2 regions of the Caballeronia sp. Lep1P3 genome follow, and region 2 is predicted to be linked to the other one. Evidence: riboswitches for the same ligand, from Rfam matches in the RefSeq annotation. Region 2 holds a riboswitch; the other holds the start of a gene.
The links. Region 2 has a riboswitch for cobalamin ahead of LDZ27_RS18150 (cobalamin biosynthesis protein). Riboswitches for the same ligand answer to the same signal wherever they lie in the genome.
Positions count from the first base shown of each region.

Region 1: it holds a riboswitch for cobalamin, as region 2 does, so the genes downstream of both, LDZ27_RS10880 (TonB-dependent receptor domain-containing protein) here and LDZ27_RS18150 (cobalamin biosynthesis protein) in region 2, are expected to answer to the same signal.

Region 1 covers NZ_CP084265.1:2,320,272-2,323,520, reverse strand. Annotated here, with positions in the region: RNA gene ssrS (6S RNA) at 20-202, opposite strand; gene LDZ27_RS10890 (cell division protein ZapA) at 320-634, opposite strand; gene LDZ27_RS10885 (ATPase) at 631-1,020, opposite strand; cobalamin riboswitch at 1,251-1,548, shown strand; gene LDZ27_RS10880 (TonB-dependent receptor domain-containing protein) at 1,643-3,249, shown strand, end outside.
Region 2 covers NZ_CP084266.1:785,802-789,050, forward strand. Annotated here, with positions in the region: gene cobW (cobalamin biosynthesis protein CobW) at 1-898, opposite strand, end outside; cobalamin riboswitch at 1,023-1,274, opposite strand; cobalamin riboswitch at 1,330-1,578, shown strand; gene LDZ27_RS18150 (cobalamin biosynthesis protein) at 1,671-2,030, shown strand; gene cobO (cob(I)yrinic acid a,c-diamide adenosyltransferase) at 2,047-2,649, shown strand; gene LDZ27_RS18160 (cobyrinate a,c-diamide synthase) at 2,654-3,249, shown strand, end outside.

The sequences.
Region 1 (3,249 bases), on a different replicon from region 2:
AAACCGATGCCGTATGGATGAGGTCCCCGCCACAGCCGCTAGGCCGGCATCCTGAACCTGGGTTCAAGATTGGTCGCGGTAAGCAACACTTCGGGTACATCAGACTGAGTGACGCGCGCGCCCGTGCTGCAAGGTTCCGCAACCGTGCCAATGTGACATTGGTTCAAGGAATATATGACCTTGGCGCACTGGGCAGGGAGACCTCACTCTACACCAATCGATGGCCTTGTGCAGCCCCTTGACAGCGATCTCGCGGTATCTTTTTTTGATTGACATCGCGACGCTGATTAGACGAACACATGAGCGTCACTGCGCCTCGTCACTGCACTTCATATTGCGCAATGACCGCGCCGAGTTGCTCGTTCATCGAGTGCATGGTGCGGCGAATTTCCTCCGCGGGGAAGGCCTCGCCATGACGCACGCTTTCCTGCAGCTTCAGCAATTCGGACGCCAGCGAAAGCGCGGCCATCACCGCGATGCGATCCGTGCCGCGCACGTTGCTCGCATTGCGCACCTTGTTCATTTCGGCATCGACGCGCGCGACCGCTTCGCGCAGTGCGCCTTCGGTTTGCGGCGAGCACGCGAGGCGATACGGTTGCCCGAGAATGGATACTTCGATCTGCGTGGTCGTCATGCCTTCTCTCCGTGATGATGCTCGCCGTGCAATTCGGCGGCGTGCGCGTGTTCGTGCTGTGCTTCGCGCGATGCGCCGGCGTCGGCGTTCAGAAGATCGAGCTGGTTGTCGCCTTCGGCCTGATGCCCTTTGCCGCGCGGCAGCTTTTCGAGGATCGCGTTGAGGCGCACTTGCGCGTCGTCGATCTTGGCGGAGAGAGAATCGCGTTCGGCTTGCAGCGTGTCGCGCTCATGACGCATCTGCACGAGTTCGGCCTGGACGCTGGCGAAGTCGGCGCGCAATTGTTCGATTTGTGCTTCGAGCGCGAGACGCGCCTGATGATGGCGCTCGCTGATCTGGATCAGCCGGCCGATATTTCCTGACAGTGATTCGAGTTCGTTGAGCATGTGCTGCGTCCTCTAAAGACCTCGCATTTTAGCGCGCTTCAAACGCGCTTCCGATAAATGTCTCGTTTCGAGACGTAACAGCACGCGATCTTGCGTGCATCGCCATGCATTCGTGTGCGGATTGGGTTCTCGCCGATGACCGGCATGCGAGACGAACGACAAGCGCCGATGCCGCCCGTTGCGCCCGGGCGCCGCATGCGCGCTTTCTTGACGGCCCAAACGCGCGCTCCTACACTTGCCGCACTTTTGGTGCTCGCGCCCGCGTCTCTCGCGGCGCAGTCAAACGGGAAACAGGAAGCGAAGTCCCGCAGAACGGGATGAGCCAACCTGTGCTGCCCCCGCAACGGTAAGCGACCGCAACGCAAGTTGCAAGTCGTCCCATGCGCGTTTTTTCGCGGGCCTCGCGTGCAATCGTTTGACGCGAGGCGCCCTGCAAGAAACGTGTCGATGCCACTGCGCGCTTGTCGCGCGGGAAGGCGGGACGATGCGTCGTCAGCCCGGATACCGGCCAATCGTCCAGCGCGCCATGCCTCGACATCGTTCGGACGCACGGCGCGCGCGTCGCGCACAGACCTCGCGGGGAGCGGGGCACGCGCCAGTCTCCAACGGGAACGCTTCACACATGGTCTTGCCTTCGTCCGGGCTCATTCGCCGCGCGCCGCGCGTCGTTCTTTTGGCCTGTCCATTGCTTCTTGCGCCGAGTGCGCACGCTCAATCCAGCGCTGAATCCAACGCTCAAACCCTCGCGCCCGTCGTCGTGACCGCGACGCGCGGCGCACAGCCGCTCGCCGATGCCATCCCGCAGACGACGCTCTTCGACGAGCAGGATATCGCCGATAGCAGCGCCGACGATGCGCTCGGTCTCATCGCGCTCGCGCCGGGCGTGCAGATCACGCGCAACGGCGGTCCGGGCGCGAACTCGGGCGTGTACATTCGCGGCGCGTCGTCGTCGCAGTCGCTTACGCTCATCGACGGCGTGCGCGTCGAATCGGTCTCGCTCGGCGCGGCGCAGCTTTCGCAATTGATGCTCGACCAGATCGGGCGCGTCGAAGTGGTGAACGGCAACGTGTCGGCGCTGTATGGATCGAACGCCATCGGCGGCGTCGTGCAGATCTTCACGAAAGAGGGCGAGCCGCATCCGCCGCGCTTTCATTTCGAAACCGAATACGGCAGCTATCACACGCAGCGGCAATCGGCGGGCGTCGACGGCGCGCTCGATGCCGATGGCCGCACCACGTTCAGCCTGAACGTATCGCGCGAGAAAACCGACGGCTTTTCCGCGATCGACCCGGCGCTCGCGCCCGGCGCGAATCCGAACGCGAACGGTTATCTCAACGAGAGCGTCGCCGCGACGCTGCGTCATAAATTTAGCGACAAGTGGGACGCGGGCGTGCGCTTCCTGCAGTCGAACGGCGTCGACAGTTTCGACGATGCCTACGGCACACCGACCGACATCAACAAGTCGCATGACCGCGTGCGTTCGGCATCGGTGTTCGCGAACGGCAAGCTGACCGACCGCTGGACGACGCACTTCACCATCGCGCAAGGACAGGACCGCGCGAACATCGAGCAGAACGGCGTCTATACGAGCCGCTTCAATTCTGAGACGCATCAGTATCTGTGGCAGAACGACTTCAGGCTCGCGGATACGCACAAGCTCGTCTTCGGCTACGAGCATCTCGATCAATCGCTCGATTCGGATCAGTTGAGCGCGCCCGACAGACATGTGAACTCGGTGTTCGCGGGCTACGTGGGGCGCTTCGGTCCGAGCGAAGTGCAGGCGAACGTGCGCCGCGACCAGTACTCCGACTTCGGTGGCGCGACCAGCTACTATCTGGGCTACGCCTACGACATCGACGCGCACTGGCGCGCGAGCGCGAGCTACGCGGCGTCGTTCCGCGCGCCGAGCTTCGACGATCTCTACTATCCGTTCAGCGGCAATCCGTCGATTCAGCCGGAGCGCAGTCATTCGGTCGAAGCCGCGTTGCAGTACGCGTCGAACAAAGTGGGCGTCCTGCGCGTGACCGCGTTCCAGACGCGCTATTCGAACCTGATCGACTACGTGTCCGACGGCAGCGGCTTCTATATCGCGCAGAACGTCGGGCGCGCGAAGGTGCAGGGCGTCGAAGGATCGTGGGCGGGGCATCTCGGCGCAACGGACGTGCGTGCGGGCGTGACGTTCCAGAATCCCGTCGACGAGACGAATCACGAGGAACTCACGCGACGCGC
Region 2 (3,249 bases):
GCAGCGCGGCGAACCCTTTCACGCGATAGATCGTGTGGTGCTCGACGAGCGTATGCAATGCGGCAATCGCTTGCTCGCGCGATTCGATATGCGCTGCAACGACGACCGAATCGAACTCGTCGTGATGATGATCCGCGTGGCCTTCATCGTCCGCGGAACCGTGATGATCCTGCCGCAAATGAATGGTCTCTTCCGACGCCGATTGCAGGCCGAGCAACGCATGGACGTCGAGCTTGCCCATTTGCGCGGGGACGATCTTCACTTCGGGCGGAATCTCCGGACGCACGAGCGCTTCGACCGATCGCCACGCGTCTTCATTCATCAGGTCCATCTTGTTGACGATGACGAGGTCTGCCGAGGCAAGCTGATCCTCGAATAACTCGTGCAGCGGCGATTCGTGATCCAGATTCGGATCGGCCCTGCGCTGCGCATCGACGGCTTGCGGGTTCGCGGCGAACTGTCCGCTCGCGGCGGCGGGACCATCGACCACGGTGATGACCGCATCGACGGTGAACGCATTCTTGATGGACGGCCAGTTGAACGCCTGCACGAGCGGCTTGGGCAAGGCAAGGCCCGACGTTTCGATGAGGACGTGATCGATGCGCTCGCGCCGTTCGAGCAACTGCTCCATCACCGGATAGAACGCCTCCTGCACCGTGCAGCACAGGCACCCGTTTGCAAGCTCATACAGATTGCGGTCCGACGATGCCGCTTCGTCGTCGCAGCCGATGCCGCAGCCCTTGAGGATTTCGCCATCGATGCCGAGCTCGCCGAACTCGTTGACGATTACAGCGAGACGCAAGCCTTGCGCGTTCGCGAGGATATGACGCATGAGGGTTGTCTTGCCGCTGCCGAGAAAGCCTGTCACCACCGTGACGGGAATCTTGCGGGTTTGCATCGTAGCTCCGTGGCTCATGTATGCGTGCGCCGTGCATCGCGCGATGAGTGAATCGCAAGCGAACGACCGGACTGGAATTGCGCACGACTTAGTGGATCGTGGTCCGTGCCGCCTCCCCGCGGCATCGGGCCCTGCGTAGTTTGGCCGGTATCCGGGCTGGCGACATCATTGCGCGGCCTTCCTGCCGTATGACCGACAGTGGCGCGGTGCGTAATGCGCGGCATTCGATGCGTGAATGCCGCTAGTCGCTTACCGTTGCGGGGGCAGCGCAGGTTGGCGTTCGTCCGTTCGCATGAACACGCGAGACGCTTCCTGCTTCCCGTTTGACTGCGCGCGAAAGACATCGCGCGCGAGCACCAAAACTGCGTGGAAGTCTAGGCTGCGCGTGAACGAGCGTCAAGAAAGCCGATACCGATATAAGGTGCATGTGTTATCTTTTGCCCGCGTCTGGTGCTCGCGCGTTCACACGCAACGCGCAGTTAAACGGGAAACAGGAAGCCGCCTCTTCAGTTCGCGAAGAACGCGCGCCAGCCTGTGCTGTCCCCGCAACGGTACGCGACTGGCGGCACGCATCGTTGCGATGCCGCGCATCGTGCTTCACGCCACTGCCGGTCATCAGGCGGGAAGGCCGCGCGATGAAGTCGCAAGCCCGGATACCGGCCAGCGCAGGGGACGAAACGCAAAGCATGCAACACCGCATGCGTTTCGCCGAACGCCGCGCATCCGCGAGGGACGCATGCACGGCGCCAAGCTTCTCGTTCAGTGCAAATCAATGGAGTCTCATCGCGCGCGGCCGCCTGGACTTGCAGTCGGCATCGGCTGCAAACGCGGCGTGAGCGCCGAAGCGATAGAAACGGCCGTGCACATCGCGCTTCGATCTTCAGGGCTTGCGTTCGCGGATATCGCGTGCGTCGCGAGCATCGACATCAAGCAGGATGAAGCGGGCTTGCGCGCGTTTTGCGAGCGTCATCGCCTGCCCTTGAGTTTCTATGGCGCCGACGACATCGCCCCCACTCTGCTCGATGGCGTATGCGAGCCTTGCGCGCTGCTCGCAAGCGATGGCGGGCGGTTAGCCGTGCGCAAGACGATCGCGGGCGGCGTCACGGTCGCCATTGCAGTGAACGAAGCATGAACGACACGAAAAGCCCATGAAAACCGATACCGAATCGCATCTGCGCATGACGCAGCGTCGCAAGGAAGGCCACGAGAAGAAGCAGGCCGCCGCCGATCACGAGAAGGGCTTGCTGATCGTCAATACGGGCAACGGCAAGGGCAAGACCACAGCCGCGTTCGGCATGGCCGTGCGCGTGCTCGGCCACGGCATGAAGCTCGGCGTCGTGCAGTTCATCAAGGGCGCGCTGCATACGTCCGAACGCGATGTCCTGAGCGCGATGGCGAAGTGCGATTTCGTCACGATGGGCGACGGCTATACGTGGAATACGCAGAACCGCGAAGCCGACATGGCGACCGCGCGCAAGGGCTGGAGCGAAGCGCGTCGCATGATAGAAAGCGGCGCGTATCAGATGGTCGTGCTTGATGAACTCAACACGGTCCTCAAATACGACTATCTGCCGCTAGACGAAGTGCTCGATGTGCTGAAGGCGCGCCCCGCGATGCTGCATGTGGTCGTTACGGGCCGTCATGCGCCGGATGCGCTCGTCGAGTTGGCCGACCTCGTCACCGAGATGCGGCTCGTGAAACATCCCTATCGCGAGCAAGGCGTGAAGGCGCAACGCGGCGTCGAGTTCTGACACGATGCCTGACTGTCCCGCACTTTTCATCGGCGCGAGCGCGTCGCATCAAGGCAAGACGACGGTAACGGCCGCGCTCGCTCGCCATCACACGCGGCAGGGCCGGCGCGTGCGCGTCTTCAAGACCGGGCCGGATTTTCTCGACCCGATGATTCTCGAACGCGCATGCGGATCGCCCGTCTATTCGCTGCATCTTTCGATGGTGGGCCTCGATGCATGCCGCGCGTTGCTTGCAAAGGCCGCGCGCGATGCGGACCGGATCCTGATCGAAGGCGTCATGGGCCTTTTCGATGGCACGCCCAGCAGCGCGGATCTTGCCGCCGCGTTCAACGTGCCCGTGCTCGCCGTGATCGGCGCGCATGGCATGGCGCAAACCTTCGGCGCAGTGGCATTCGGGCTTGCGCGTTATCGCGCGGATGTTCCGTTTCATGGCGTGCTCGCTAATCGCGTTGCCTCGCCGCGTCATGCCGACATGCTCGCGCAAGCCATTCCCGAAGGCATTCGCTATTGCGGACATCTTTCGAATGCAGACGATATGACGCTGCCGGAGCGGCATCTCGGCATCACACAGGCACAGGAGATCGCGGGGCTCGATGCGCG